DNA from 4 places in the Pantoea sp. At-9b genome. Region 4 is predicted to be linked to each of the others. Evidence: predicted binding sites of a transcription regulator. Region 4 holds the regulator's gene; each other region holds the start of a gene.

Region 1 (7,938 bases), 1.3 Mb from region 4:
AGCAGCAGAAAGACTGGGACAACTACGGCAACACCCCGGGCGGTAACCGCTTTGTGGCGCTGGACCAGATCACCCGTGACAACGTGAAAGACCTGCAAGTGGCCTGGACGTTCCACACTGGTGATACCCCAATCAGCCCCGGCGGAAACGGTGCGGAAGATCAGGAAACTCCGTTGCAGGTGGGTAACACCCTGTACCTGTGTACGCCGCATAACAACGTGATCGCTGTTGCCGCCGATACCGGTAAGCAGATCTGGAAACGTGAAGTTAACGCCCAGTCTCAGGTATGGAACCGCTGCCGTGGTCTGGCGTACTTTGACGCGACCAAACCTCTGACGCAACCAACTCAGCCTGGCTCTACCCCGGTGACCCCGGTCACGCTGGCTGCCGGTGATACCTGTCAGCGTCGTATTCTGATGAACACCATCGATGCGCGCCTGATCGCTATCAACGCTGACAATGGCGAATTCTGTGAAGACTTTGGCAACCACGGTGTGGTGGATCTGAAAACCGGTCTCGGTAATGCGCCAGACCCGCAATATCAGCTGACCTCTGCGCCTGCTCTGGCAGGTACCACCGTCGTGGTGGGTGGCCGTGTTGCGGATAACGTGCAGACCGACATGCCGGGCGGCGTACTGCGTGGCTTCGACGTCATCACGGGCCAGATGCGCTGGGCGTTTGACCCAGGCAACGTGGACCCGAATGCTGTGCTGATGCCGGGCAAAGACTACACCCGTAGTACCCCGAACTCCTGGGCACCGATGTCCTACGATCCGGACATGAACACGGTGTTCCTGCCGATGGGTAGCTCGTCTGTTGACCTGTATGGTGCTGATCGTACCAAACTGGATCACACCTACGGAGCATCAATCCTCGCGCTGGATGCCACCACCGGTAAACAGAAGTGGGTTTATCAGACCGTGCATAACGATCTGTGGGACTTCGACCTGCCGATGCAGCCGAGCCTGGTTGACTTCCCGATGAAGGATGGTACCACTAAGCCTGCGGTCGTTATCGGTGCGAAAACCGGTATGATCTGGGTGCTGGACCGTCTGACCGGTAAGCCTTTGACCAAAGTTGAAGAGCTGCCGATGCCGCAGGGCCACATCCCGAACGAGCAGTACACCAAAACGCAGCCGCATTCGGTGGAAATGCCGAACATCGGCAACCAGACCCTGAAAGAGTCTGATATGTGGGGTGCTACGCCGTTCGACCAACTGATGTGCCGTATCAGCTTCAAATCGATGCGTTACAACGGTCTGTTCACTGTGCCGGATACGGATGTTTCCCTCAGCTTCCCGGGTTCACTGGGTGGTATGAACTGGGGCAGCATCTCGTTTGACCCGAACAACCAATACATGTTCGTCAACGATATGCGTCTGGGTCTGTGGGTGCAGATGATCCCGCAAGACACCAGCAAATCAGCCGCCAGCAATGGTGGTGAATCGGTGAACACCGGTATGGGCGCGGTGCCGCTGAAAGGCACGCCGTATGCTGTCAACAAAAACCGCTTTATGTCGCCGCTGGGTATCCCGTGCCAGGCTCCGCCGTTCGGTACCATGTCCGCGATTGATATGAAGACCCGTAAAATCGTCTGGCAGGTACCGGTAGGTACGGTGCAGGATACCGGTCCGTTCGGTATTAAGATGCACGCACAGATGCCAATTGGCATGCCGACGCTGGGTGGCTCTCTGGCAACGCAGGGTGGCCTGGTATTCTTCGCCGGTACTCAGGATTACTACCTGCGTGCGTTTGACAGCTCAACCGGTAAAGAAGTGTGGAAAGCCCGTCTGCCAGTGGGTAGCCAGGGTGGCCCGATCAGCTACGTGTCGCCGAAAACGGGCAAACAGTACATCCTGATCTCCGCAGGCGGTGCTCGTCAGTCTCCGGACCGTGGTGATTACGTGATCGCCTACGCTCTGCCGTAACCGTCACTGCCTCGGCCAGTGCCTGCTGGCCGGGTAAACGAAAAAAGGACCGACATCGCCGGTCCTTTTTTTATGCCTGCTCGCCATCGCGCCACAGGGCTTCCAGCTCAGGGGGCGCAACCTGTTCCGGAATCAGTATCACAATCGTTCCTGACTGCTGATGCGTGGCATAGCTGATTTGCAGGCGGAAGTAGCGCTGATCGCCGCGCCCGAGATTGGCGGCCTGATCTTCCGGTTCACCCAGCGGCATGGCCTGTTCAAGTACGGTACATACCCGCTGTTTTTGCGGTTCTGGCAACTGCGCCAGCGCAAAACGTCGCTCGCCACGCAAACGTGGCATAAATGCCAGCCCGCCCTCACGTGCCAGCTCAATAATCGCATCATCGGTGAGCGGAGGAATGTTCACGATACACCTACTTGCTGCCAGGCAGATTGAATCGCATCCGCCACGGAGCGATTAAAACGCTTGCTGGCATGCTGGATGGTGAAGCCGGCAAAGGTGCTGAAATTGGCATCCTGCGGCAGGCTGTGATCGCACAGCGTGTCGTACCATGCCTGACCTGCCAGTTCCCAGGCAAAGCCGCCCAGCGTTTTGGCTGCGAGATAAAATGCGCGGTTGGGGATGCCGGAATTGAGGTGCACGCCACCGTTATCATCGCGGGTTTCGATGTAATGGGCCATATCCGCGGGTTGCGGATCTTTACCCAGCATCGGATCGTTGTAGGCGGTGCCGGGCGCTGACATGGAGCGCAAGCCACGCCCGTTGATCCCTTTTGCCAGCAGCCCTTCGCCAATGATCCAGTCGGCCTGATCGGCAGTTTGTTGCCGGTTAAATTGTTTCACCAGCGATCCAAACACATCCGACATCGACTCATTCAGCGCGCCCGACTGTGAAAAGTAAACCAGCCCGGCTTCGCTCTCGGTTACGCCATGGGTCAGTTCATGCGCCACCACATCGATGGCGATGGTGAAGCGATTAAAGATCTCACCATCACCGTCGCCAAATACCATTTGCTGGCCGTTCCAGAAGGCGTTCTGGTAAGCCTTGCCGTAATGCACGGTACCGTCCAGCTTCAACCCTTTATTATCCAGTGAGTTGCGCTGATAGACTTGCCAGTAGAAATCGTAAGTGACGCCAAGGTAGTTCCAGGCTTCTTCTGCGGCCACATCACCGTTGCCGGGCTGGCCTTCCTGACGAATCAAGGTGCCGGGTAGATTCTGCGTCTGTTCGGCATCGTAAATGGCACGCACCACCTGACCTGGGGTAGCGGCGCTGTTGGGAGATGCGGTGTGCTGATGTTCGGCCATCAGATGCTGCACATGGGTCAGGGTACGGCGGGCATAATCCTGCTGAGGGCCGGAGCCATGCGCAATGATGTTGCGCAGGATGTAAGGAGGAATCACGCTGTAAGGCATACCAGACTCCCTGGCAGATGAATGTGCCAGAAAGTATAGGCCAACTGACAGCAGCGCGATTTATCGTGCGGATTTACGCGGGGTGAGAGCGGTCACTTCACTTTCCACCCAACCATCATCCAGCCGGGTGCGTAGCAGGTCGCCCTTACTCACTTGCTGCATTTTTTTCACCACATGGCCCTGAGTATCGGTGGTGACGCTAAAACCGCGCGCCAGCGTCGCCAACGGGCTGACCCCTTCCAGTTGGGCTGCCAGGGTACCAAAGCGCTGACGATGTTGATTCAGCTGATTCTGCATGCCTTGTTGCAACCGATATTGCCACTGCTGTAGCTGCTGCTGGGCACGCAAAATACGCGGCTGTGGCTGCTGCACGTTAAGGCGCTGTAGCAGGCGATCCTGCTGACGATTGGCGCTACGCAGACGTTGATCCATTGCCTCGTGCAATTTCTGCTGCAATTGCAGCAGAGCGGTGTGCTGACGCGCCAGCCGCAGTTGCGGGTGTTGCTGCTGTAGACGATGCAGGATGCGCGTGTAGCGACGTTGCTGTTGTGCCAGATAGTAATCCATCGCCATTTCCAGCCGCTGCTGCTGGGATTGCAGACGACGCAGCAACTCCAACTGATTACGGCTTACCAACTCGGCGGCAGCGGAGGGGGTGGGGGCGCGCAGGTCAGCGACAAAATCGGCGATGGTGACATCAGTTTCATGCCCGACCGCGCTGACAATCGGCAGGCGGCTGGCAAAAATGGCGCGAGCTACCCGTTCGTCGTTAAAACTCCATAAATCTTCCAGTGAACCGCCACCGCGTCCGACAATCAGCACATCACATTCATCACGCAAGTTGGCCAGTTCAATGGCGCGCACGATGGCGGCAGGCGCATCCACGCCCTGTACCGCCGTGGGGTAGATCACCACCGGCAGGGAAGGATCGCGACGATGCAATACGCGCAACACGTCGTGCAACGCTGCGCCAGTTGCCGAGGTAATGACCCCCACCTGGCGCGCCGGATCTGGCAAGGGTTGTTTAAATTGTTGGTCAAACAAGCCCTCTGCCGCCAGCCGGGTTTTCAGCTGCTCAAACTGCTGTTGCAACAGGCCTTCTCCGGCCGGGTGCATGCTTTCGATAATCAGCTGATAGTCGCCACGCGGTTCGTACAGCGTGATGCTGGCCCGTACCAACACCTGTTGTCCGTGCTGAGGCCGGAAGGCCACCCGGCGGTTGCTGTTGCGGAACATGGCACAACGTACCTGTGCTCCGTCATCCTTCAGGGTGAAGTACCAGTGACCGGATGCAGGTTGGGTAAAGTTGGAGATTTCAGCACTGAGCCACACCAGGCCCATTTCATTTTCCAGCAGTTGACGCACCGTGGTATTCAGGCGGCTGACAGTAAAAATATTGGCGGTTGGCGGTAGCGACATGTGATGGAGATCAAATATCAAATCAGAGGGTTAATTAACCGATACTACATGGCTGGTACAGGGGATCAAGAGTTTTTCTAAAAAAACACTGGAGGCAACCGATTTCGGCCTGTATAATGCCGCGGCAATATTTTATCTGTTCTCATTCACCCCCAGGTTGAGATATTGCCATGCTACGAATCGCTAAAGAAGCACTCACATTTGACGACGTTCTGCTCGTTCCTGCTCATTCTACCGTTCTGCCTAACACGGCCGATCTCAGCACCCAACTGACGAAAAACATTCGTCTTAACATTCCAATGCTTTCTGCTGCTATGGACACTGTGACCGAAGCCGGTTTGGCGATCGCGCTGGCACAGGAAGGTGGTCTGGGCTTTATCCACAAAAACATGTCAATTGAGCGCCAGGCGGATGAAGTTCGCAAGGTGAAGAAACATGAAAGCGGCGTGGTTACCGAGCCACAAACCGTGCTGCCGACCACCACCCTGGCGGAAGTGAAAGAACTGACCGAGCGTAACGGTTTTGCCGGTTACCCGGTGGTCAACGCCGACAACGAGCTGGTGGGCATCATCACCGGTCGTGACGTGCGTTTCGTGACCGACTTGAGCCAGCCGGTTTCTGCGGTGATGACACCGAAAGAGCGTCTGGTTACGGTGAAAGAGGGTGAAGCCCGTGACATCGTGTTGCAGAAAATGCACGAAAAACGCGTTGAGAAAGCACTGGTGGTTGACGATAGTTTCCACCTGCTGGGCATGATCACCGTTAAAGATTTCCAGAAAGCCGAACGTAAACCGAACGCCTGTAAAGATGCGCAGGGCCGTCTGCGTGTTGGTGCAGCAGTAGGTGCCGGTGCCGGTAACGAAGAGCGTGTTGACGCGCTGGTTGCGGCAGGCGTGGACGTACTGCTGATCGACTCCTCACACGGTCATTCTGAAGGCGTACTGCAACGTATCCGTGAAACCCGTGCGAAATACCCAGACCTCGAGATCATCGGCGGTAACGTCGCGACCGGTGCCGGTGCGCTGGCGCTGGCACAAGCGGGTGTGAGTGCGGTGAAAGTGGGTATCGGTCCTGGCTCTATCTGTACTACCCGTATCGTGACCGGCGTTGGTGTACCGCAGATCACAGCGGTTTCTGACGCAGTGGAAGCGCTGGAAGGCACTGGCATTCCGGTGATCGCCGATGGCGGTATCCGCTTCTCAGGTGACATCGCTAAAGCCATCGCGGCGGGTGCAGCAGCCGTAATGGTCGGTTCTATGCTGGCTGGTACCGAAGAATCGCCGGGTGAAATCGAGCTGTACCAGGGCCGTTCATTCAAATCTTACCGCGGTATGGGTTCACTGGGCGCGATGTCCAAAGGTTCTTCTGACCGTTACTTCCAGACCGATAACGCCGCCGACAAACTGGTGCCGGAAGGTATTGAAGGTCGCGTCGCCTACAAAGGCCGCCTGAAAGAGATCGTACATCAGCAGATGGGTGGCCTGCGCTCTTGTATGGGTCTGACCGGTTGCCCAACCATCGATGATCTGCGCACCAAGGCAGAATTTGTGCGCATCAGCGGCGCGGGCATTCAGGAAAGCCACGTCCATGACGTGACCATCACCAAAGAGTCGCCGAACTACCGCTTGGGTTCATAATCCCGTAAGATTTACCGCCCGGCTTTCGCCGGGCGCTTTTATTATTAAGTCCATCCCAATGGAAACGCCGCAATGACGACTGAAAATATTCATAAACATCGCATTTTGATCCTCGATTTTGGTTCTCAGTATACGCAACTGGTCGCGCGCCGCGTGCGTGAGCTGGGCGTCTACTGCGAACTCTGGGCGTGGGATGTCACCGAAGAGCAAATTCGTCAGTTCAACCCGAACGGCATCATTCTTTCTGGCGGCCCGGAAAGTACCACTGAACTGAACAGCCCGCGCGCGCCGGAATACGTCTTCAACGCGGGTGTGCCGGTGCTGGGCGTGTGCTACGGCATGCAGACCATGGCGATGCAACTCGGTGGTAAAGTTGAAGGCTCCACCGAACGTGAGTTTGGTTATGCGCAGGTTGAAGTGAAAACCCCGAGCGCGCTGATTCGTGACATCGAAGATGCCATCAGCGATGCCGGCAAACCGCTGCTGGACGTGTGGATGAGCCACGGTGACAAAGTGACCGCCATCCCGGCTGATTTCGTCACCGTCGCCAGCACCGAAACCTGTCCGTTTGCCATCATGGCGAACGAAGAGAAGCGTTTCTACGGCGTGCAGTTCCACCCGGAAGTGACGCACACCCGTCAGGGCCTGCGTATGCTGGAGCGCTTTGTGCGCGATATCTGCGGCTGTGAAGCGCTGTGGACCCCGGCAAAAATCATCGAGGATGCGGTTGAGCGTATTCGCGAGCAGGTTGGCGAAGACAAAGTGATCCTCGGCCTGTCTGGCGGCGTGGATTCTTCTGTTACCGCAATGCTGCTGCACCGCGCCATTGGCGACCGTCTGACCTGTGTGTTCGTCGACAACGGCCTGCTGCGTCTGAACGAAGCCGAGCAGGTGCTGGAGATGTTTGGTGACCATTTCGGTCTGAACATTGTCCACGTTGCGGCGGAAGCACGCTTCCTTGAAGCGCTGGCAGGTGAAAACGATCCAGAAGCCAAACGTAAAATCATCGGTCGCGTCTTTGTTGAAGTCTTCGACGAAGAAGCGGGCAAACTGACTGACGTGAAATGGCTGGCACAGGGCACCATCTATCCGGACGTGATCGAGTCTGCGGCTTCTGCCACCGGCAAAGCGCACGTGATCAAGTCGCACCATAACGTGGGTGGCCTGCCGAAAGAGATGAAGCTGGGCTTGGTTGAGCCGCTGAAAGAGCTGTTCAAAGACGAAGTGCGCAAAATCGGTCTGGAACTGGGCTTGCCATACGCCATGCTATACCGTCATCCGTTCCCGGGTCCGGGTCTTGGCGTGCGTGTGCTGGGCGAAGTGAAGAAAGAGTATTGTGACCTGCTGCGTCGCGCCGATGCCATCTTCATCGAAGAACTGCATAAAGCTGACCTGTACAACAAGGTCAGCCAGGCGTTCACCGTATTCCTGCCGGTTCGTTCGGTTGGCGTGATGGGCGATGGTCGTAAATACGATTGGGTGGTATCACTGCGTGCCGTCGAAACTATCGACTTTATGACCGCACATTGGGCGCACCT
Region 2 (7,938 bases), 1.9 Mb from region 4:
GCTGATTCTGGTGGTGTCACTGAAATACATCAGCTACGTAATGCGCGCTGATAACGCCGGTGAAGGGGGGATTTTGACGCTGATGTCGCTGGCCGGGCGTAATACCGGAGCCAGAGCCACAGCGATTCTGGTGATCATGGGATTGATTGGCGGCAGCTTCTTCTATGGCGAAGTGGTGATTACCCCGGCGATCTCGGTGATGTCCGCGATTGAAGGTCTGGAGATTGCTGCGCCTTCGCTCGATCCCTGGATTGTCCCTTTGTCGATCACGGTGCTGACGCTGCTGTTTATTATTCAGAAGCACGGCACGGGGATTGTGGGTAAGCTGTTTGCCCCGGTGATGCTGTTGTGGTTTATCGTGCTGGCGGTGCTGGGTGCCAACAGCATCATCAAAAATCCGGAAGTATTGCAGGCACTTAACCCGTCACATGCGGTTAACTTCTTCCTGCATTACAAAACTATCTCCTTCTTTGCGCTCGGGGCTGTTGTCTTATCGATTACCGGCGTAGAAGCGCTGTATGCCGATATGGGGCACTTCGGTAAGTTACCGATTCGTCTGGCCTGGGTCGCGGTGGTGCTGCCGTCGCTGGTGTTGAACTATTTTGGCCAGGGCGCGTTGCTGCTGGCACATCCTGAAACCATCAAAAACCCGTTCTTCCTGTTGGCTCCGGACTGGGCGCTGATTCCGTTACTGATCCTCGCCACACTGGCCACGGTCATTGCTTCGCAGGCGGTGATTTCCGGCGTCTTCTCGTTAACGCGTCAGGCGGTGCGTCTCGGCTATCTGCCGCCGATGCGCATTATCCATACCTCTGAGATGGAATCCGGCCAAATCTATGTGCCGGTAATCAACTGGCTGCTCTACTTCGCGGTGCTGATTGTCATCGTCAGCTTTGAACACTCCAGCAATCTGGCAGCGGCATACGGGATCGCGGTAACCGGCACGATGGTGCTGACCACCATTCTTTCCTGCACCGTGGCGATCAAAAACTGGCACTGGAATAAAATTGTCGTCAGCTTAATTTTGGTGGCGCTGCTGTGCATTGATATCTCGCTGTTCTCCGCCAACCTGGTGAAAATCTTCTCCGGCGGTTGGCTGCCGCTGTGTCTGGCGCTGGTGATGTTTATTGTTATGACCACCTGGAAAAGCGAGCGCTTCCGCCTGTTGCGTCGTATGCATGAACACGGCAACTCGCTCGAAGCGATGATTGCCTCGCTGGAGAAATCGCCGCCGGTGCGTGTACCGGGTACGGCGGTGTATATGTCGCGTGCGTTAAATGTGATCCCGTTTGCCATGCTACATAATCTCAAGCACAACAAAGTGTTGCATGAACGCGTGGTGCTGCTGACCTTGCGTACTGAAGATGCACCCTATGTGCATAACGTCAGACGCGTCACCATTGAGCAGCTGTCACCGACATTCTGGCGCGTCGTGGCCAGCTACGGCTGGCGAGAAACGCCTAATGTCGAAGAGATTTTCCATCGCTGCGGGCTGGAAGGGCTGAACTGTCGCATGATGGAAACCTCATTCTTTATGTCGCATGAATCACTGATTATTGGCGACCGTCCTTGGTATCTGCGTCTGCGCGGCAAGCTGTTCCTCGCTCTGCAACGCAATGCGCTGCGTGCACCGGATCAGTTTGAAATCCCACCTAACCGGGTGATTGAACTGGGCACCCAGGTCGAGATTTAACGTTGTTCTGCGCGTCCGTTACCAGCTTAGCGTGACGCGCAACCCCCCAGCTGTTCTCTGACTAAAACCAACGCGGATGGCGTGCAGTTGCGCGATATTCTTCACGATCGAGAGTCCCAGCCCGCTACCGGTTTGCGTTTGTCCCGGTGGACGCCAGAAACGTTCGCCGAGGCGCGCTAACGCCTCATCGCTCACCCCGGGACCGTTATCATCGATAATCATGGCACCAGCCGTCAGGCTGACCGTCACCTGGCCCCCGTCAGGGGTATAACGCAGCGCGTTATCCAGCAGATTACGCATCATCAATGTCAGCAACAGCTGATGACCGTTCATCACCGGTTGCGCTGTGGTGTGCAGCTGTAAATCGATATGTTTCTCTTCCGCTTGGGAAAAATGTTCGGCCAACAGGTTTTGCAGCAGCGGGGCCAGGGCTGTCGGCTGAAATTCACTGCGCAGATCATCCGCTTCAACTCGGGAGAGCGTCAGCAGTTGATCTACCAGCCGGGTCGCACGCAGGATCCCCGCATCCAGCTGCTGTAACGCGCGATTGCGCATCGCTTCATCGTCGTCCGCCAATTGGATCACGTCGCTCTGCACCCGCAATGCCGCCAGCGGGCTGCGCAACTCATGGGCTGCATCGGAGGTAAAACGGCGTTCACGCTGTACCAGGGCTGCCATACGGTTGAACAGGCCGTTCAGTGCCTGGACCAGCGGTTGAACTTCTTTCGGCAGGCGTGCCAGCGGCAGCGGCGTGGCATCATCGGCTGCACGCTGGTGGAGTGAGGCGGTAAGGCGTTTTAGCGGGCGCAGTTCAAACCACACCAGCGCCAGCAGCAGGGTCAGCATAAACGGCAGCGCGATCAGCCACGGCAGGATGTTGCTTTGCGCCAAATCGCTGGTCATATCGTCGCGGTAGTCCCACTCCTGACCGACCACCACGCGATAGCGTTGGTCGGGAGAGGTTAGCCACAACAAACGCCAGCGGTCATCATCATCGCGCAGGTGTCCATTGCGAAAACCATCGCGCCCGTCATCGAACTGCAACTCCCGGCCCTTTTCGCCATCATTGAGCAGCAGCGTGCCGTCGTGACTAAAAATGGCAAAAGCCAGCGCGTCATCATCCTGTTTACCGCGATGATGGCTCAGTAACGCGTTGTTTTTGGGTAGCGTCGTTTGGTGCAATGTCGTCGGATCAAGGGCCAGCAGGCGTTTGGCGAACAGCATTTGCTGGGTATCAAACAGTTCATTGACGGTTTCCCGTGTCTGATGCCAGGCGCTCAGGCTGGCGGTGCCCCAGCACAGCATAATCAGCAGCACAAAACCGAGGGTGAGCCGCAGGAACAGGCTCATTCTGCGGCTCCCAGGGTATAACCGACACCATGCACGGTACGGATAAACTGGCTGCCGAGCTTTTTACGTAGATGATGGATGTGAACCTCCACGGCATTACTGGAGACATCGTCATCCCAGCTGTAGAGCTTCTCCTCCAGTTGGCTGCGTGTCAGCACCCGACCAGGATTGCGCAGGAACAGCTCCAGTAGCGCCAGTTCACGACTTTTCAGTGTTACCGGTTCCCCTGCCAGCAGCACGCTGTGGCTGGCTGGGGACATCACCACCTTGCCGTGGCGCAGCTCCGGCTGTAACTGGCCGTGACGCCGACGGATCAGCGCTTCCAGACGTGCTGCAACTTCGGCCAGCGCAAATGGCTTGCACAGGTAGTCATCTGCGCCCAGTTGCAAACCCTGAACCCGCTGATCGAGCGCATCGCGCGCGGTGAGGATCAACACCGGCACATCCTGGCCCTGTTGCCGCCACTGGCGCAGGATATCGAGTCCATCTCTTTCCGGCAGCGACAAATCAAGGATCACGGCATCCCAGGGGGCAGATGCCAGCGCCTGAAAGCCAGCGTCACCGGAAACGAACCAGTCCACGCTGAAACCGAGTTTGGTCAGGCCGACTTTCAGGCCGTCACCGATTATTCTGTCGTCCTCAATCAATAAAATGCGCATGTAAGTCCCTCCCTGTATCCTCGAGTTATACGAAGCAGAAGCGTTCATGTACAGGATAAATCGCGACATTTGGCCTGATTTTCACGAATTTTAATAAATTGATCCGCCTTAAGATCCTGTTAAGAACCCTATGGTGAAATAGCCTCCGTATCCCGCACATTCATGGAAAAGAGGTGAAAATATGAAAAAGCATGCAGCACTTTTCGCGATCGTCGCATTGGCTTCCACGCCGGTTCTGGCGGCACAGCAGGGGGGATTTGTTGACCCCAATGCGCCTGCAGTGCAACACCATGCCGGTGGCTTTCAGCCTGGAAACACCAGCGTTGTGACGGTTAAGCAGGCTGAAACAATGAAGGACGATAGCTGGATCACCGTGCGTGGTTATCTGGATAAGCAAGTGGGTAAAGAGGATTATCTGTTCCGTGATGAGACCGGCACCATGAAGGTCGAAATCGATCACAAACGCTGGGATGGACAAACCATTTCGCCCAAAGATCGTGTTGAGCTGACCGGCGAGCTGGATAAGGGGCTCAACGCGGTGGAGCTGGATGTGAAACAGGTCAGGAAACTCCCCTGATGATCTGGCAGGGCTGCTGCGGCAGCCCGTTTATAACTCCAGCCAGACGGAATGTTCTCCCGGCGTGTTGCCCTGGGTCCAGTAGGCAGCCTTCCAGGCTTTCCCCTGCCAGGTGACTTTATCCTTACTGGAATAGGACATCGATTTATTCCATTCACGTAGCTGTTCCGGGTCCGCAAACTTCCAGCCTGCACCATTAGCGGGTATCGATTGTGTCCATTTGGTCGCGATGTACTTAATCCCGGCGAAAGTGACTTTATCGCCTGCCATATAGGTATTTTCTTCACCCCAGTCCGGAAATTCAGTGGGTTTAGCCGGATTTTCCGTCACGGATGAATACCACGGGGAAGTGGCGGTCATGGTGACGCGTTTGGTATCGATGTTGCCATCTTTATCGGTGACGCTGACTTCATAGACCGCGACACCGGTGTGCCTGGCCGGAACCAGGGCTTTGGCTTTGGCCTGATTAACCTCGGTCTTCCAGCCTCCTCCTGGTTTTTCCTGTAGCCAAAAGACACCTTTCCCCTCTGCCACTTTCCAGCTAAAAGAGACGGCATTCTTGCTGGCGGAAGCGTCCAGTTCGAACAGGACAGATTCATCCACTGAACTTGTAACACTAAAGTCGGCAGTGGCGATCGCGACCGGCCCGAACACTTCAGCCTTTGGTGCCATCTCTCCCTCATCAGCCCAGGCGGCAGCCACCAGTGATAAGGCGCTCAGGCTGGCAATTGCTTTCATTTTAAAATTCATTAGGTTCAATCCTTTGATGCCTGCGTGGTGGCGCACAACAAATACACATTCCGTTACCGATGAAAAAACGTAACACAGAGAGCGGAAGGGAATTTCTGCCGGAAACGCAGGGAGTTTCTCTCGTTGATTGAGAAAATTCGGCTGACCTTGTCTGTTGAGGTGGTTTGGTTATCCACCTAACTCAAATATTTTCTGGTACAAGCGAAACGTTTCGATGGCGATCACATTTCCGTGATGCCGGGATTGAGTTGCTATGCATTTTTTATACACTCCGGTCAGCGAAACGTTTCGCTGTGGAGTGGAAGAAATGAAAAAAGGTCGCTTGTTAAACGCTGAAATCTCTCATGTGATTGCCCGTCTGGGACACACGGATACGCTGACGATTGCCGATGCGGGGTTGCCCATTCCGGTGGGGCCGCAACGTATCGATCTGGCGCTGACGCCGGGTACACCCGAGTTTTTACAGGTTGTTGAGGTGGTTACTCAGGAGATGCAGGTTGAGAGCGCTCTGATGGCGGAAGAGATCAAGCAGTTCAACCCGCAGCTCCACAGCGCACTGCTCGCCGTGCTCGATGCCTTGCAACGACACCAGGGAAATACCATCGCTATTCGTTACACCAGTCATGAACAGTTCAAACAACAGACTCAGCGTAGTCAGGCGGTCATTCGCAGCGGAGAGTGTTCTCCGTATGCGAATGTCATCCTGAGCGCGGGCGTTACCTTCTGAGGTCGCTATGCAACCGTTATTGCAACTCAAAGGGATTGAAAAGTCGTTTCCCGGTGTGAAAGCGCTGAAAGGCGCATCACTGGCCGTCTGGCCTGGGCGGGTGATGGCGCTGGTGGGCGAAAATGGTGCCGGTAAATCCACCATGATGAAGGTGCTGACCGGTATTTACAGCATGGATGCCGGTTCACTGCACTGGCTCGGCAAAGAAACTACCTTTTCCGGGCCCAAATCATCCCAGGAAGCGGGCATTGGCATCATTCATCAGGAACTCAACCTGATCCCGCAGCTGACCGTGGCGGAGAATATCTTCCTCGGACGCGAATTTGTGAACCGTTTTGGCCGCATCGAGTGGAAAAAGATGTATGCCGAGGCGGATACGCTGTTGGCTCGTCTGAACCTGCGCTTTAACAGCCATAAGCTGGTGGGTGACTTGTCAATTGGCGACCAACAGATGGTCGAGATCGCCAAGGTACTTAGCTTCCAGTCGCGCGTCATCATTATGGATGAACCGACAGATGCACTGACCGATACCGAAACCCTGTCATTGTTCCGCGTGATCAACGAGTTGAAAGCGCAGGGGTGCGGCATCGTCTACATCTCCCACCGTATGAAAGAGATCTTTGAGATTTGCGATGACGTCACGGTATTCCGCGACGGTCAATTTATTGCCGAGCGTCCGGTCAGCGAGCTGAGTGAAGAGAGCCTGATTGAGATGATGGTCGGGCGCAAGCTGGAAGAGCAATACCCGCATCTTGACCAGGCTCCGGGCGCCGTGCGCTTGCAGGTGGAAAACCTGAGCGGGCCAGGCGTTCATGACGTCAGCTTTAACCTGCGTAAGGGTGAAATCCTTGGCGTGTCCGGCCTGATGGGGGCGGGGCGCACCGAATTGATGAAGCTGTTATATGGCGCATTGCCACGTAGCGGCGGCAAAGTCACGCTGGATGGCCGTGAAGTGGTGACGCATGCGCCACAGGATGGTCTGGCGAACGGCATCGTCTATATCTCCGAAGACCGCAAACGCGACGGCCTGGTGCTGGGCATGTCGGTGAAAGAAAACATGTCACTGACCGCATTGCGCTACTTCAGTCGTGGTAATGGCAGCCTGAAACACGCGGAAGAACAGCTGGCGGTGGGTGATTTTATCCGCCTGTTCAACGTGAAAACCCCGTCGATGGAACAGCCGATTGGCCTGCTTTCTGGCGGTAATCAGCAAAAAGTGGCGATTGCCCGTGGGCTGATGACGCGACCGAATGTGTTGATCCTTGATGAGCCAACACGCGGCGTGGATGTGGGCGCGAAAAAAGAGATTTATCAGTTAATTAACCAGTTTAAAGCCGATGGGCTGAGCATCATTCTGGTGTCGTCTGAAATGCCGGAAGTGCTGGGCATGAGCGATCGCATTCTGGTGATGCATGAAGGCCATCTGAGTGGCGAATTTACCCGTGAGCAGGCTAGCCAGGAATCCCTGATGGCAGCGGCAGTCGGTAAGCAACACAGCGAGGAGTTAGTTGTATGAGTACCCAAACCTTACCCGCCAGCCGTCGCTGGTTCAGCAAAGCCTGGTTGCTGGAGCAGAAATCGCTGATTGCGCTGATTGTGCTGATTGCCGTGGTTGCCAGCCTCAGCCCGAATTTCTTCACCGTCGCCAACCTGTTCAACATTCTGCAGCAGACTTCGGTCAACGCCATTATGGCGGTGGGGATGACACTGGTCATCCTGACCTCAGGCATCGATCTCTCCGTCGGCTCGTTGCTGGCGCTGACCGGTGCAGTGGCGGCCTCGATCGTGGGTCATGAAGTCAATGCGCTGGTGGCGGTGGCGGCTTCGCTGGCGCTGGGCGCGGCGATTGGCGGTATCACCGGCACCATTGTGGCTCGTGGCAAAGTGCAGGCGTTTATCGCCACGCTGGTGATGATGCTGCTGCTGCGTGGCGTCACCATGGTCTACACCGACGGCAGCCCGATTAATACTGGCTTTAGCGATAACGCCGATCTGTTTGGCTGGTTCGGCATTGGCCGTCCGCTGGGGATTCCGACCCCGGTGTGGTTGATGGCTGTGGTGTTCGGGCTGGCCTGGTACATGCTGCATCACACGCGTCTGGGACGTTATATCTACGCGCTGGGTGGTAACGAAGCGGCCACGCGGCTGTCGGGTATCAATGTTAACCGCGTCAAAATCATCG
Region 3 (7,938 bases), 800 kb from region 4:
GAAAACATCGTTATGGCGACGCTGGAGCGTGATGCCAGTTACGGCCTGCTCAATCGCCGCAAGGGGCAGAAGATTGCCAGCGAGGCGATCCAGACCCTCAACATCCGGGTTCCCCATGCGCAGGTGCGCGCCGGTGGTCTCTCCGGCGGCAACCAGCAGAAGTTGCTGGTGTCACGTTGGGTGGCCATTGCGCCGCGCATCCTGATCCTCGATGAACCGACGCGTGGTGTCGACGTCGGTGCCAAGAGTGAGATCTATCGCATGATGAGCCAACTGGCGCAGCAGGGCGTGGCGATTCTGATGATCTCCAGTGAGCTGCCGGAAGTGGTGGGGATGAGCGACCGGGTTTATGTGATGCGAGAAGGCACCATTGCCGGTGAATTAAGCGGTAACGAGATCAGCCAGGAAAACATTATGACGCTGGCCACCGGCGCTCAGCCGGCCCATGTGTGAGGAGACGAGGATGACCAGTGAAACCACCCGGATGAAAAACCCAACGTTGAAACGTGCACTGATGGCGGATCTGTTGCAGACCGTTGGCATCCTGCCGATTTTGATTCTGATTGTCGCGGTGTTTGGTTTTGTCGCACCTAATTTTTTTACCGAGGCCAACCTGCTGAACATTACCCGGCAGGCGTCGATCAACATCGTGCTGGCGGCGGGGATGACCTTTGTCATTCTGACCGGAGGCATTGATTTATCGGTAGGGTCGATGCTCGGCACCACCGCGGTGGTGGCGATGGTGGTCTCGCTCGACCCGGCTTTTGCCAGCCTGACCATTCCGGCGGCGCTGGGCGCGGGGTTGATGATGGGGCTGTTTAACGGCCTGTTGGTGGCCTGGGCGGGACTGCCGCCGTTTATCGTCACCCTCGGCACCTATACCGCCCTGCGCGGCGCGGCATACCTGCTGGCGGATGGCACCACGGTGATCAACTCTGACATCAACTTTGAGTGGATTGGCAACGGCTATATCGGGCCGATCCCATGGCTGATCGTGATCGCCTTTGCGGTGATTGCGTTGTGCTGGTTCATCCTGCGCCGTACCACGCTGGGGGTACATATCTATGCGGTGGGCGGCAACATGCAGGCAGCCAGACTGACCGGCATCAAGGTCGGGGCGGTGCTGGTGTTTGTCTACGCAGTAAGCGGCCTGCTGTCTGGATTAGGTGGCCTGATGAGCGCCTCACGTCTCTACAGCGCCAACGGCAACCTCGGTGTCGGTTATGAGCTGGATGCCATCGCCGCGGTGATCCTCGGTGGCACCAGTTTTGTCGGTGGTATCGGCACCATTACCGGCACGCTGATTGGTGCGCTGATTATCGCCACGCTGAATAACGGCATGACGCTGATGGGCGTGTCGTACTTCTGGCAATTGGTGATTAAAGGCGGGGTGATCATTATCGCCGTGCTGATCGATAAGTACCGCACAAGGCATCACGTAGGGTAGATGCGGCCTGTAACCCTCACCCCGACCCTCTCCCATAAGGGAGAGGGAGATGTGCCATATGCTCGTTCGGTTCCCTCTCCCATAAGAGAGAGGGAGATATATGCCATATGCTCGTTCGGTTCCCTCTCCCGCTTGCGGGAGAGGGTTAGGGTTAGGGCAAAGGCAGCAACAATACAAAACCAAAAAGCAGGAGAACATCGACTATGCGTTTTAATCCGATCCTTACCGGACTGCTGGCGGCCACGCTTCTCAGTGCGCCGCTGGTCCAGGCCAAAGAGTTAAAAGCCATTGGTGTGACTGTCGGCGATCTCGCCAACCCGTTCTTCGTGCAGATCACCAAAGGGGCTGCACTGGAAGCGCGTAAGCTGGCCGGTGACGACGTGAAGGTGACGCTGGTGTCCAGCGGTTACGATCTCGGTCAGCAGGTGGCGCAGATTGATAACTTTATTGCTGCCAAAGTAGACATGATTATCCTTAACGCCGCTGATTCCAAAGGCATTGCCCCGGCGGTGAAACGTGCGCGTGATGCCGGTATCGTGGTGGTGGCGGTGGACGTGGCCGCTGAAGGTGCCGATGCCACGATTACCTCTGATAACACCCAGGCCGGGGCCATGGCCTGTAAATACATCTCCGATCGCCTGAAAAACAAAGGCAACGTGGTGATCATCAACGGGCCGCCGGTTTCCGCCGTGCAGAACCGTGTTGAAGGCTGCGAGACGGAGTTCAAAACCCATCCTGATATCAAGATTCTGTCATCAAACCAAAACGCCAAAGGCAGCCGTGAAGGTGGGCTGGAGGTGATGACCGGCCTGCTGTCAGCGAACCCGAAAATTGATGCGGTATTCGCGATTAACGATCCTACCGCCATTGGCGCGGATCTGGCGGCTAAACAGGCGCAGCGTAGTGAATTCTTTATTGTCGGCGTCGATGGTAGTCCAGACGGTGAAGAGGCGCTGAAACGTAAAGGTTCGCTGTTTGTCGCCACTCCGGCGCAGGACCCGCAGGTAATGGCGGCGAAAGCGGTGGAGATCGGCTATGACATCCTGCAAGGCAAAGCTGCGCCGGACAAACCGGTACTGATCCCGGTGACGATGATCGATCGTAACAACGTCGGCAGCTACAAAGGCTGGACGGTGAAATAACCGACCCGGGCGGCGTGCTTTTGGCCGCCCCAACTTCCCACTGACCGGAGACGCAGTGATGCAACGTTCGGAAGTGAATGCCATTCTACAACTGACCCGCGAATTCTTTATGCGCCAGGATGTACACCTGCCAGGCTGGGCTGATTACGGTCTCAGCCAGTGGCGCACGCTGGATCGATCCGCCGCCGATGAACTGCTGGCCCTGCATCTGGGCTGGGATGTCACCAGCTTTGGTGCCGAGGATTTCTTTCAGACCGGGTTAACCCTGTTCACCCTGCGTAACGGTTCACGCGGCGGCAAGCCGTGGAGCAAACCCTATGCGGAAAAAATCATGCATGTCCGCGAGGGACAGGTGACGCCGATGCATTACCACCCGCAAAAGATGGAAGACATCATCAATCGGGGCGGGGGCAATCTGATTGTCACGCTGCACAACCGTGACGGCCAGCAGTTGGCGAATACGCCGGTGAAGGTCACGCTGGATGGCCTCTGTCAGACGCATGCCGCCGGTTCGCAACTGCGCCTGTCGCCCGGCGAAAGCGTCACCCTGGTGCCGGGTATCTGGCATAGCTTCTGGGGCGAAGAGGGCTACGGCGATGTGCTGGTGGGCGAAGTCTCCATGCCTAACGACGACGAACACGACAACGTCTTTCTCACTCCGCTAGCCCGTTTTAACCCGATTGATGAGGATGAAGATCCGCGTTGGTTGCTGTGTAACGAATATGCCCGCTGGCTGGCCTGAAGGAGCATCTTATGGCACTGATTTCACTGGCGCAGGGGCTGGCCCATGCGCAACAAAATGGTTATGCCCTTGGCGCGTTTAACGTGCTCGATACCCACTTTCTGCGCGCGCTGTTTCATGCGGCAGAACAGCAGCGTTCCCCGTTTATTATCAACATCGCCGAGGTGCATTTTAAGTATGTCAGCCTCGAACATCTGATTGCGGCTATTCGTACCGAAGCCGCGCTACACGCGATTCCGGTGGTGCTGAACCTTGACCACGGCCTGCACTTCGAGGCGGTGATGCAGGCCATTCGTCTGGGCTTCACCTCCGTTATGTTTGATGGTTCCACCCTCAGCTATGACGAGAACGTGCGTCAGACCCAGGAAGTGGTGAAAATTTGTCACGCGCTTGGCGTATCAGTGGAGGCGGAACTGGGCGCGGTGGGCGGTGACGAAGGAGGCGCGCTGTTTGGTGAAGCCGATAGCGACAAATTTACCGATCCACAGCTGGCGGCCGAGTTTGTCCGCACGACCGGCATTGATTGTCTGGCGGTGGCGATCGGCAATGCACACGGTAAGTACAAAGGCGAGCCGAAACTCGATTTCGACCGGCTGGCGGCGATCCGTGATGCAGCTCGCGTGCCACTGGTGCTGCACGGGGGTTCCGGTATCAGTGACGCGGATTTCCGTCATGCCATCAGCCTTGGCATCCACAAAATCAACTTCTATACCGGTATGTCGCAGGCGGCGCTGGGCGCGATTGAGAGCCAGATTGCCCAACGTGAGGCGCGTTATGATGCCTTTGCCGAACTGCTGATGGCGGTGGAACGTGATATCAGCAACGTGGTGGCACAACAGATGCAGGTGTTCGGCAGCGCCGGGAGGGCCTGAGATGACGGAGCGCAGGGGCATCTTAGCCGCGGGCAGCATGCTGGTGGATCATGTGCAACGCATCAGCCACTGGCCGGAACAAGGCTGGCTGGCGGAGATTCACCACAGCGAGAAATGCAGCGGCGGAGCAGCACTTAACGTGTTGTTCACCCTGGCGCGCATGCAGATCGACTTGCCGTTGGCCGGGGTGGGGATGATCGGCGAAGACAGCGATGGTGACTACATTGCGCACCTGCTGGATCAGCATCAGGTCGATCGCCGCTTTGTGCAACGCACGCGGAGTGTCAGTACCGCCATGACTCAGGTGATGACCACACCTGACGGTCAGCGTACTTTTTTCCATGCGCGTGGGGCCAATGCGCAGCTCGACCTGCCGCATTTTGCCGCCATCAATACCTCCCATCGCATCTTCCATCTCGGTTATCTGCTGCTGCTGGATTGCCTTGATCTGCCGGATGCGCACTGGGGCACACGCGGTGCTCACCTGCTGGCGCAGATGCAACAGCGGGGTTATCTGACCTCGCTGGATCTGGTGTCACGCGCCGGGGAGTACCAATCGCTGGTGGCACCGGCGTTGCGCTGGCTTGACTATCTGGTGATCAATGAGCTGGAGGCGCAATCCCTGACCGGAGTTACCCTGCGTAGTGCAACCGGGATTGCAGCACCGGACGCCTTTGCGGCGGCGGCGGTGTGGCTGGCGCAGCAGGGCGTCCGGCGGCGGGTGGTGATCCATGCGCCGGAAGGGGCGTGGGGCCAGGACGTCAACGGTGAAGGGCGCTGGCAACCGGCGTGGCAACTGCTGCCGGAAGAGATTGTCGGCAGCGTGGGGGCCGGAGACGCCTTTTGTGCCGGGGTGTTGTACGCCAGTCATCAGGGCTGGTCAATGAGCGAAACCCTGAAGCTGGCGCATACCTGTGCCTGTTTTAATCTGCACGCCGCCAACGCGCTGGACGGCACCCGGCCATTGACCGAGATGCAGCGCTGGATGGATCAGGCAATTTGTGTGGCATGCACGGCAGACGCCGGGCGCATCACATCCGCAGAGAAAACATAACCGAGACCACGGATGGTGCGGATCAGGCTCGGCTGATGTGGGTTCATCTCAATTTTGCGCCGCAGCCGCATGATCAGCACATCAATGGTACGGTCGAACACATCGAGGGTTTCGCTATGTGTCAGCTCCAGCAACTGGTCGCGCGTCAGCACTTTGCGTGCGTGGCATACCAACGCGCGCAGCAACGCATATTCGCCCTGGGTTAACATCACCGTCTCGCGCTGGGGATTAAACAGCTGGCAGCGTGTTTCATCCAGACGCCAGCCGTTAAACTGCCAGCCCTCATCCTGGAGGCTGACAGGTTGCGCCAGCCGACCACAACGGCGCAATGCCGCGCGCGCTCTGGCGACCACCACGCGGGGATTAAACGGTTTGGCGATATAGTCGTCGGCCCCCATTTCCAGTCCGACCACCATATCCGCTTCCGATCCCATGCCCGTCAGCATGATCACCAGTAGCTCAGGCCGCTGGCGCTGCATTTGCTGTAGCACCAGTAAGCCATTGGTGTCCGGCAACATCATATCCAGCATCACCAGCGAGATTTCCGGGTGTTTATCCAGCAACGTCAGTGCGTCTTTTCCCTGATGGCAGCTGAATACGGTAAAAACATGTTCACTCAATACATCGTGCAGCAGTTCACACACCGCACGATCGTCATCCACTACCAGAATTGCGGGCTTCATTACGGGCCTCTTTTGTTATGGAAGGGTTAACGAGAGTGTATACCGACCACTTTTACCTGCTACATCAGGCAACAGAAACGTGAGCCGCATCGCCTGACAGAGTTTGAAAGCGTGCGTTACCGCAATCTTTTTTCACAGCACGGTTGACGTGTGGGAAAACGATTGCGCGCACATGGTGCAATGCACCATAATCGCGCCTCGTTCTGGTTCAGAATTGTCTGAGTCTAAGATACAGTCGTGAAGGTAAACGATTGCGTCCTGTTATGGCATAGCAATTGCTATGAGGACAGGGGGAAAGGAGTTTAGTAACAAGGCGGATTGATGGCCGAGCATGCAGCCGTCTGCCTTTTCCCGCAACAATAACGCGCATGCACACCCCATTGGCAAGAGAACGCACGTCAGTGACGTCTCCCCATCACGAGAGATGATGATGTTAGAAAAACTATTCAAGCTAAAAGCGCACAACACAACGGTCCGCACCGAAGTTATCGCGGGCATAACCACCTTCCTGGCTATGGCCTATATCCTGTTTGTTAACCCGAGCATTCTGGGCGCGACCGGTATGGATAAGGGCGCGGTTTTCGTGGCGACCTGTCTGGCGGCGGCGATCGGCTGCGTGCTGATGGGCCTGATTGCCAACTACCCGATTGCGCTGGCACCGGGTATGGGCCTCAACGCCTTCTTTACTTACACCGTGGTACTGCACATGGGCTACACCTGGCAAATCGCGCTGGGTGCGGTGTTCCTTTCAGCCTGTATCTTCTTTGCGTTGTCGGTGTTCAAAATCCGTGAATGGATTATCGCCAGTATTCCGCTGCCGTTGCGCGCCGGGATTGCTGCCGGTATCGGCCTGTTCCTGGCGCTGATTGCGCTGGAGGGCGCGGGTATTGTGGTGGATAACCCGGCGACCCTGGTGGGTCTGGGCGATCTGACCAAACCGGGTCCGCTGCTGGCGCTGCTGGGCTTTGTCATCATCGTGGTGCTGGAAGCGCGTCGCGTAACCGGTGCGGTGCTGATCGGTATTCTGATCGTGACTTTCCTGTCGATGGGTATTGGCCTGACGCCGTTTGGTGGTGTGTTCTCGGCACCGCCGTCCATCGCGCCGACCTTTATGCAACTGGACATCTCCGGTGCCTTTAACGTGGGTCTGGTGAGCGTGATCTTCGCCTTCCTGTTTGTTGACGTGTTCGACAACACCGGTACGCTGCTGGGCGTGACCAAGCGTGCAGGTCTGGCGGATGAGCAGGGCAATGTGCCGAAGATGGGCCGTGCGCTGATCGCCGACAGTGCGGCTGCGCTGTTTGGTTCACTGCTGGGTACTTCAACCACCACCAGTTATGTTGAATCGGCAGCGGGCGTCAGCGCCGGTGGCCGTACCGGTCTGACTGCGATTGTGGTCGCAATCCTGTTCGTGCTGAGCCTGTTCTTCTCGCCGTTGGCAGGTAGCGTGCCAGTATTCGCCACTGCACCTGCGCTGCTGTTCGTGGCGGTGTTGATGGCTTCTGGCCTGGCAGAGATTGACTGGAAAGACATCACCACTGCTGCACCGGTGACCGTCACTGCGCTGACCATGCCGCTGACTTACTCCATTGCTAACGGTATCGCGTTTGGTTTTATCACCTGGACGGTGGTGAAGCTGTTGAGTGGCCGTACTAAAGAGGTGAATGCGGCGCTGATTATTATGTCGATCCTGTTTGTGATTAAACTGGGTTGGTTGAGCGCGTAATTCACCCTCGCCCTGGTCCCTCACCCTAACCCTCTCCCGCAAGCGGGAGAGGGAACCGATCGAGCATAGGGCACAGTTCCCTCTCCCTTATGGGAGAGGGCCGGGGTGAGGGTCACAAACCGCACCGATTCCTACCTAAACGGCGGTTCATTAAACGTGCGTAATTTGCGCGAATGCAACTTATCACCCTCTGCCCGCAACAACTCCACCGCACAAATCCCAATCTGCAAATGCTCAGAAATCGCCCCTTCATAGAAACGATTCGCCTGGCC
Region 4 (7,938 bases):
ATGTTCGAACATGCCGACCGAGACGATACGGTCAACTTGCAGATTCAGATCGCGATAATCCTGCAACAGAATGGTGACGTCGAGACCGGCGCACCGTTGCTGTGCCATCTTCTGTTGTTCTGCCGAAATGGTGACGCCATGTACCTTCACGCCATAATTGCGTGCGGCAAACTCCGCCAGACCACCCCAACCACAACCGATGTCCAGCAGTGTCATGCCGGGTTCCAGTTGCAGCTTGCGGCAAATCATATCGAGTTTGGCTTGCTGCGCCTGTTCCAGCGTCTCTGCCTCTTTCCAGTAACCACAGGAGTACTGCATGAAAGGATCGAGCATGAGAGAGAACAGATCGTTGCCAAGGTCGTAATGCTCTTTACCGACAATCCAGGCGCGTTTTTTCGATTGTAAATTGGTCAGACGCGCGGCTGCGATACGCAACGTGTCTTTAAAATGATGAGGTAATTGCTGATCCAGATGATGCTTCAGTACGCGGTGGAAAAACATGTCGAGGCTTTCACAGTCCCACCAACCATCCATATAGCTTTCACCCAGGCCCAGTGAACCTTCTTGCAGGACCCGTTTAAAAAAATCCGGATGCTTAACCTGAATATCCCAGGGGCGAGTGCCATTAATGGCAATATCAGCCCGTTCCAATAATTCATGGGCGATACGAAACCAGTGGTTTTCTTCAAGGCTCACTTCTTCTATACACGATGAACTCATAGCTTCTCCATCACCTTTCCGATTTCAACCTGAGAAAAGAATAGTCAATTTCTCCAGGCTTGTGAGAGAACTCACGGAAAATCCGTGCGCCAGATATCCGACGTTTTACAGAGGTATGAATCTGAATAGAAATGTCTGGCACAACACCGCGGGAGAATATCGTGCAGACGCCATCCCAGCGACAGAGTCGCTTAATATTAATACAATTATGTTATTGATTTGTTACAGAAATGCTGACCCACGCAGTATATGCTTCCGTGGGTCAATGTTCAACGACTTATCGTTAGGTTGCTAACTAAAGTCGTTGCCTCAGTGATTATCTTCGCAGGCTAAGGAGTTGTGAGCAACATCACTTTGTGCGTTTGCGGTTCGTTGCCAGCCGAAACCGGCCCAGGCGAGTGCAACGGTGGCAAGCATCACCAGGCTGGTGCTATGCAGCGCTTGCTGCAATCCAGCAGACACCACCAGACTGGCTACAAAGCACAATCCAAGTTGCAGCAGATTTTGCAACGAAGCGGCCTTGCCGGTCGCCTGAGGGAAGGGCAGCAGGGCACTGGCGACCACAATCGGATAGATTGCGCCGTTTGCCAGCGCCATGCCGCAGAACGGCAACAGCAATGCCCACAGCGCCGGCGCGGAAAATTGCGCCACCGCAAACAGGCCGAAGATACTCAGGCTGTAGATCACCAGCAACCACGGCAGCAGTTGTTTCCCCTGAAAACGATTGAGCAGTGCACGGCAGCCGAACCCGCCGATCAGAAAGGCGATGGTCTGCGGCACGTAGCTCAGACCAATATCCGCCGGAGACAACCCTGCATCGGCGAGGATGAAGGGAGAACCGGTCAGCCAGGCGAAAAAGCTGGCGGAACAGGCGGAGTAAATCAGCACGTTGCCGCTATAGGTGCGTGACGCCAGCAGCGCCAGCCAGCCTGGCTGGGAGGTCTGGGCGGTTGGTGTGCGCACGGGATTGGTCAGGCGCAGAGTGCCGATCAGCAAGACCAGGGTGACGATGGTCAGCAGCAGGAAGATGCTGCGCCAGTGAAAATGCCCCATCAGCCAGGCTCCGAGTAACGGGGCGAGCGCCGGTGACAAGGCAACCAGCGGCATAATGGTGGCAAAAACTTTGTTGGCCTGAGTTTGGGGATAACGATCGACCACCAACGCCTGCCAGCTCACGGCCGCCGCGCAGACGCCGACTGCCTGCACAAAACGCAGCGCCAGCATCAAACGAACGTCAGTCACCCACAACATGCCGAGACAGCCAAGGGCAAAGATCACTAATCCCGCCAGCAGAATCGGTTTACGACCGAAGCGGTCAGACAGCGGTCCCCAGAACACCTGTGCACAGGCAAACCCACCAAGGAACAGGCTCAGGCTGGCACTGATGGTACCCGGTGCGGTGGCAAAATCCTGCTGCATCGCACCGAATGCCGGCAGGTACATATCCGTAGCAAGAAAGCCCAGCATGCTGAGTAAAGCAAGGTAAGGCAGAAATCCTTTTGATGACAACATTGGTAATTCTCTTTAGACAGGTTGAACGCGGAGGAGTGTAAAAGCGTGCGCCGGGCTTTGTGAAACGCTAATATTTGCGCGTTGCTATCAAAAAATTTGCAGGCAGAAAAATGTGGTCTGAATACGCGCTTGAAGTGGTAGATGCGGTGGCGCGCACCGGCAGTTTCAGTGCAGCGGCGCAGGAGCTGCATCGGGTGCCTTCTGCCATCAGCTATACGGTACGTCAGCTCGAAACCTGGCTGGCCGTGCCGCTGTTTGAACGTCAGCATCGGGAAGTGGTATTGACGGCGGCAGGGGAGCATTTTGTCCGTGAGGGGCGCAGTGTTATCAAAAAAATGCTGGCGACGCGGCGACAGTGTCAGCAACTGGCGAACGGCTGGCGTGGGCAGCTCAGTATCGCGGTAGATTGTATTGTGAAGCCGCAGCGTACCCGGCAACTGGTCAGGGATTTCTACCGTCACTTTCCCGACATGGAGCTGATTATCAGCTATGAGGTGTTCAATGGCGTCTGGGATGCGCTGGCGGACGGGCGGGTTGATGTGGCAATTGGTGCGACCCAAGCGATCCCGGTCGGTGGACGTTTCTCGTTTCAGGATATGGGGGCCTTGAACTGGCGCTGTGTGGTTAGCCCCGAACATCCGCTGGCGCAAAGCGCACGGCTGGACGACGAAACGCTGCGCGCCTGGCCTTCGCTGGTGTTGGAAGACACCTCGCGGGCGTTGCCGCGACGTATGACATGGACGCTGGATAATCAGCGTCGGCTGGTGGTGCCGGAATGGGAAACCGGCCTTGACTGCCTGCTTGCCGGACTCTGCGTCGGCATGGTGCCGGGCCATTTAGCCCGACCGTTGCTGGATAGCGGTGCACTGACCGAATTAGCGTTACCCACGCCATTCCCGGATAGCCCGTGTTGTGTCAGTTGGTCGGAACAACGCAACTCACCGGCATTAGGCTGGTTGCTGAGCTATCTCGGTGATGCCGAAACGCTCAACCAGGAATGGCTGAGCGAAACGGAGGCTTAGCGACGATAATCGCGGAACGGGCCGTCAGCGACGGAACGGCGTTCAATCAGCGTGGGCTGAACCTCAATGGTCTGGGGTTCTTCACGCTTACTGGTGATGCGATCCAGCAACATCTCCAGGGCTTTTTCACCCAGTTGAGCTTTAGGCTGGTGCACGGTCGTCAGCGCCGGAGTGAAATAACGCGCGTTGCGCACATTGTCATAGCCGATCACGGAAATATCCTGCGGCACGCGCAGACCCATCTCATCCGCAGCGCAAATCGCGCCCATCGCCATGATATCGCCGCCGCAGAACACGGCAGTCGGACGTTGCTTCTGATTGAGGATCTGCTGCATCGCCTGATAACCGGACTCCGGTTCGAAGTCGCCCTGCACGATCCAATCCGGCCGAACGTTGATACCCGCTTCATTCAGCGCTTGCATGAAACCCGCATGGCGGCCACCGCCGGTGTTACGTTCCATTTGCCCGGGGATGGCACCAATGTCGCGATGACCACGTTCGATCAGATAACGACCCGCAAGATAGCCGCCCTGGAAGGCATTATCCTGCACCGTATCAGTGAAGTCGCCGCGCGATGCGCCCCAGTCCATCACCACCATCGGGATGTTGCGGTTCTCTTCCAGCATGGTCAGCAGGTCATCAGGGTACTCAGAACACATGACCAGCAGGCCATCGACGCGTTTCTGCGCCATCATCGACAGATAAGCGCGCTGTTTTTGCAGATCGTTATGCGCGTTGCCAAGGATCAGCGTGTAGCCACGGTCGAAACAATGGTTCTCCACTGCTTCGATAATCTCGGCGAAATAGGGGGCTTCGCTGGAGGTCGCCAGCAGTCCCAGCGTTTTGGTGTGGTTGACTTTCAGGCTGCGCGCCACGGCGCTGGGCGAGTAATGCAGCTCTTTGATCGCTTCCCATACGGCGTTACGCGTCTCTTCCGCGACAAAACGCGTCTTGTTGATGACATGCGAAACCGTGGTGGTGGAGACACCGGCGCGTTTCGCCACATCTTTAATTGTTGCCATGAAAATGGTACTCCCGGGCTTATCGCAACTAACTGATAAGTATATTGTTAAACGTTTGCGTCTGCTAATGGTTTTACGCCCCGATTTTCGGGGCAAATGGCGAAGAAAAAGACCTTAACACTCAGTCAATAACACTTTAACTTGCCGCAAACACAGCGTGCGCAAAATCTGTTGCGCAACGAAAGGCGGCGATTCTAGCAAGCTGGCGCGGATAAGACGAGATTTTTGCCGGGGGCTGTGACAAAATTACGATAACCCTTCAATTAATGTGACTAAGGAGTTGTGATGAGTACCGACCTGAAACTGGCGCTGTTTACCACTGTGGGCGCGCTGTTAATGATTATCGTGTTCAGCTTCACCGCGATCCTTCATTAATAAAAAAAGCCGGATCTGAAAAATCAGTCCGGCTTTTTCTGCTCGCGGGCGGCGGGTTAGCGGATGGTTTTGGGCGTCATCATCCGGCGAGCGCCAACATAATGTTTCAACCAGTAGTCCTCACCCAACGCACTGATCTGAATGTCTTTACCGGTACGCGGTGACTGGATAAATTTGCCATTGCCGAGATAAACACCCACATGATCAGCGGTGCCGCGATGATTGATGCGGAAGAACACCAAATCGCCTTTCTCCAGCATATCGCGCTTAATCGGTGCCGCATCGCGCAGATGGTACATTTCGTTGGCGGTGCGGGGGAATTTGTATTTGACCAGATCCTTGTAGGCGTACCACACCAGGCCACTGCAATCGAAACCGGTATGCGGTGAGGTGCCACCCCATTGATAAGGCTTGCCAATCTGCCCCATCAGTTTGTTCATGGCGGTTTCACGGGCTTTCTGATAGCGCTGACGGTGGGAGTTGCTCATCTTGATGGTGGTCAGATCGCCGCCATCATCCTGCTTCTCCGCTCTTTTGGCGGTGCGCTGGTGGCCATATTTTTTAGACGGTGACTTCAGCAGAGATTTTTTGCTGCGGGTGGTTTTGTGCAGCGCCGTTTCCGTTTTCGGCTGTTTTTTCAGTTTTAGCTTCTGAACACTGGTGGCAAGACGGGATTTCTTCGTGCTGGTTTTTACCGGACGTCGTTTGCGACGCTCATCTTCACGCGCACTTTTCTTCTCTGCGTTATGCAAACTGGCATTGATGGGCGCATGCGGTGACGCAGAAGCCACATTAAAAAACAGTTGGGCGAAAGCCAGCATAAAAAGCGTAATGAGTAAACGCATAGTCCGGTTACAGGTTAAGCAGTCTGAAGAAAACAGCCTGCGGCTATGTTAGAAAAATCTGATCAATGATCAGCGCCGAGATGATTCTAATCCAGTTTTTTTCCAAAAGGTAAGGCATTTTTCCATTAATCTGTTAGCAGAGTTGATATGGGGCAAAAATGAGCGATTTCAGCTGGTTAACCCAGCAGAAATATTGCTAATTATTAATCGGTTCATGCTTATTCATGATATGAAAATGTTATTTATGGCACTGGAACTTAACAAACATGGCGATTGATGTGCCCGGACCGCAAAATCCCGTTTTCAGTGCGGGGGTGAAGTCGCTACAATAAACAAACACGAAGTGAGGAATTAAGGAAGGCAATAATGAGTACTGTTGAGAAAATCCAGCGCCAGATCGCAGAAAACCCGATCCTGCTGTACATGAAAGGTTCGCCGAAACTGCCAAGCTGCGGTTTCTCTGCACAAGCGGTACAGGCTCTGTCTGCCTGTGGTGAGCGCTTCGCGTATGTCGACATCCTGCAAAACCCGGACATCCGTGCTGAGTTACCAAAATTCGCCAACTGGCCGACTTTCCCGCAGCTGTGGGTTGATGGCGAGCTGGTCGGTGGTTGCGACATCATTGTAGAGATGTTCCAGCGTGGTGAACTTCAGCCGCTGATTAAAGAAACTGCTGAGAAGTATAAAGAAGCAGAATAAAAGCGAAGGCCGACAATTGTCGGCCTTTCTTTTGGTCACTCGGCGGCGTCTTCTTCCGACAGGTCGTCGCTGTACGCCAGTGGCCAGCCTCCCAGACGCTTCCAGCGGTTCACCAGTTCGCAGAACAGAATGGCGGTTTGTTCGGTATCGTACAGGGCAGAATGCGCTTGAGTGCTATCAAAATCCATCCCTGCCGCCTTACAGGCTTTTGCCAACACTGTCTGACCTAACACCAGCCCACTCAATGCGGCGGTATCGAAAGTAGCGAACGGATGGAACGGATTGCGCTTCAGACCCACACGTTCTGCTGCGGCCATCAGGAAGTTATGATCGAAGGTCGCATTGTGCGCCACGATAATCGCACGGTTGCAATGGCTGTCTTTCATCCCTTTGCGCACCATCTTAAAAATGGCATGCAATGCATCATACTCGCTCACCGCGCCACGCAGCGGGTTGCTGGGATCAATCCCGGTAAACGCCAGTGCTTCCGGGTTAAGAATCGCGCCTTCAAAAGGTTCAACGTGGAAATGCAGCGTTTCATCGCAGTGCAGCCAGCCGTCATCATCCATCTTCAAGGTGGTGGCCGCGATTTCTAACAGGGCGTCGGTTTTGGCATTAAAACCGGCCGTTTCGACGTCGATCACCACGGGATAAAAGCCGCGAAAGCGTTGATGGAGAGCGTTTAAGGCGTTCGATTCAGACATCAGGATCTCATAGCAATAAAAGGGCAGCGCGCATTATGGCAAAAATCGCGGGAGGGTGCAGCAGCAGAGGAGGGCCAGCCTGTAAAAGTCCAGGCTGACCGGGCAAACAACGTTAGTTGCCGATGCCGTGTCCGGCATGTTTGTTCTCGATCAGCTCAATTTTGTAGCCATCGGGATCTTCAACAAACGCAATCACCGTGGTGCCGCCTTTTACCGGACCGGCTTCACGCGTCACTTTACCACCGGCATGGCGGATGCGATCACAGGTGGCAGCAACATCATCCACACCCAGCGCGATATGGCCATAGGCGTTGCCAAGATCATAACTCTCCACGCCCCAGTTGTAGGTCAGCTCGATCACTGCACCTTCGCTCTCTTCGGTGTAACCGACAAAAGCCAGCGTGTATTTGTATTCCGTGTTTTCGCTTTGACGCAGCAGACGCATGCCCAGCACACGGGTATAAAAGTCGATGGAACGCTGTAAATCGCCAACGCGTAACATAGTGTGAAGTAAACGCATAACATCCTCTTTTAAAAAGCACAAAGGCTAAGTATAGCGAGTTAACGCTACGAAAAAACAGCACTGCCGCACATTGGCGCGGCAGTGGGGGAGATTTTACAGGGTCGGGTAATCGGTATAGCCTTCCGCACCACCGCCGTAGAAGCTTTCCGGGCGTTGTGGGTTAAGCGGCGCATCTTGTTGCAGACGCGCCACCAGATCCGGGTTGGCGATAAAATCGCGGCCAAAGGCCACGGCATCGATCAGGCCACGCTGAATCAGGTCATCCGCTTTTTCTACGCTATAGGCACCGGCACCGATGATCACGCCGGGGAACAGGGCGCGCACTTTCTCACGGAATGCATCGCTGTAAGGCTGACCGCCTGCCCAGTCTGGTTCTGACAGGTGCAGATAAGCGAGTTTACGTTTACCCAGTTCAGAGATGTACCACAGCGCGGCGGCTTCTTCATCCGGGCCATTTTCCAGGTTCTGGAAGGCACCAATCGGTGAAATACGGATACCAATACGGTCTGCTGACCA

What was found. The regulator PurR, encoded in region 4, represses purine synthesis genes. The targets are predictions, from matches to a motif close to CANGCAAACGTTTGCNTG.
Positions count from the first base shown of each region.
Region 1: the regulator PurR is predicted to act here: its motif matches at 4,855-4,872, upstream of guaB (IMP dehydrogenase).
Region 2: the regulator PurR is predicted to act here: its motif matches at 5,306-5,323, upstream of rbsD (D-ribose pyranase).
Region 3: the regulator PurR is predicted to act here: its motif matches at 6,181-6,198, upstream of PAT9B_RS12345 (NCS2 family permease).

Region 1 is NC_014837.1:3,202,430-3,210,367, reverse strand. It holds gene PAT9B_RS14740 (glucose/quinate/shikimate family membrane-bound PQQ-dependent dehydrogenase) at 1-1,928, shown strand, start outside; gene PAT9B_RS14735 (protealysin inhibitor emfourin) at 1,999-2,334, opposite strand; gene PAT9B_RS14730 (M4 family metallopeptidase) at 2,331-3,344, opposite strand; gene xseA (exodeoxyribonuclease VII large subunit) at 3,405-4,763, opposite strand; gene guaB (IMP dehydrogenase) at 4,934-6,400, shown strand; gene guaA (glutamine-hydrolyzing GMP synthase) at 6,473-7,938, shown strand, end outside.
Region 2 is NC_014837.1:4,324,997-4,332,934, reverse strand. It holds gene kup (low affinity potassium transporter Kup) at 1-1,693, shown strand, start outside; gene qseC (quorum sensing histidine kinase QseC) at 1,712-3,043, opposite strand; gene qseB (quorum sensing response regulator transcription factor QseB) at 3,040-3,702, opposite strand; gene PAT9B_RS20020 (YgiW/YdeI family stress tolerance OB fold protein) at 3,884-4,279, shown strand; gene PAT9B_RS20015 (carbohydrate-binding protein) at 4,310-5,029, opposite strand; gene rbsD (D-ribose pyranase) at 5,337-5,756, shown strand; gene rbsA (ribose ABC transporter ATP-binding protein RbsA) at 5,764-7,272, shown strand; gene rbsC (ribose ABC transporter permease) at 7,269-7,938, shown strand, end outside.
Region 3 is NC_014837.1:2,662,372-2,670,309, reverse strand. It holds gene PAT9B_RS12380 (sugar ABC transporter ATP-binding protein) at 1-453, shown strand, start outside; gene PAT9B_RS12375 (ribose ABC transporter permease) at 464-1,447, shown strand; gene PAT9B_RS12370 (ABC transporter substrate-binding protein) at 1,651-2,589, shown strand; gene PAT9B_RS12365 (D-lyxose/D-mannose family sugar isomerase) at 2,648-3,331, shown strand; gene PAT9B_RS12360 (ketose 1,6-bisphosphate aldolase) at 3,343-4,203, shown strand; gene PAT9B_RS12355 (carbohydrate kinase family protein) at 4,205-5,257, shown strand; gene PAT9B_RS12350 (response regulator) at 5,194-5,940, opposite strand; gene PAT9B_RS12345 (NCS2 family permease) at 6,368-7,666, shown strand; gene PAT9B_RS12340 (AMP nucleosidase) at 7,798-7,938, opposite strand, start outside.
Region 4 is NC_014837.1:1,861,543-1,869,480, forward strand. It holds gene cfa (cyclopropane fatty acyl phospholipid synthase) at 1-720, opposite strand, end outside; gene punC (purine nucleoside transporter PunC) at 1,030-2,232, opposite strand; gene punR (DNA-binding transcriptional activator PunR) at 2,343-3,254, shown strand; gene purR (HTH-type transcriptional repressor PurR) at 3,251-4,276, opposite strand; gene PAT9B_RS30570 (YnhF family membrane protein) at 4,562-4,651, shown strand; gene PAT9B_RS08550 (C40 family peptidase) at 4,708-5,496, opposite strand; gene PAT9B_RS08555 (Grx4 family monothiol glutaredoxin) at 5,860-6,195, shown strand; gene rnt (ribonuclease T) at 6,231-6,899, opposite strand; gene gloA (lactoylglutathione lyase) at 7,012-7,419, opposite strand; gene PAT9B_RS08570 (alkene reductase) at 7,516-7,938, opposite strand, start outside.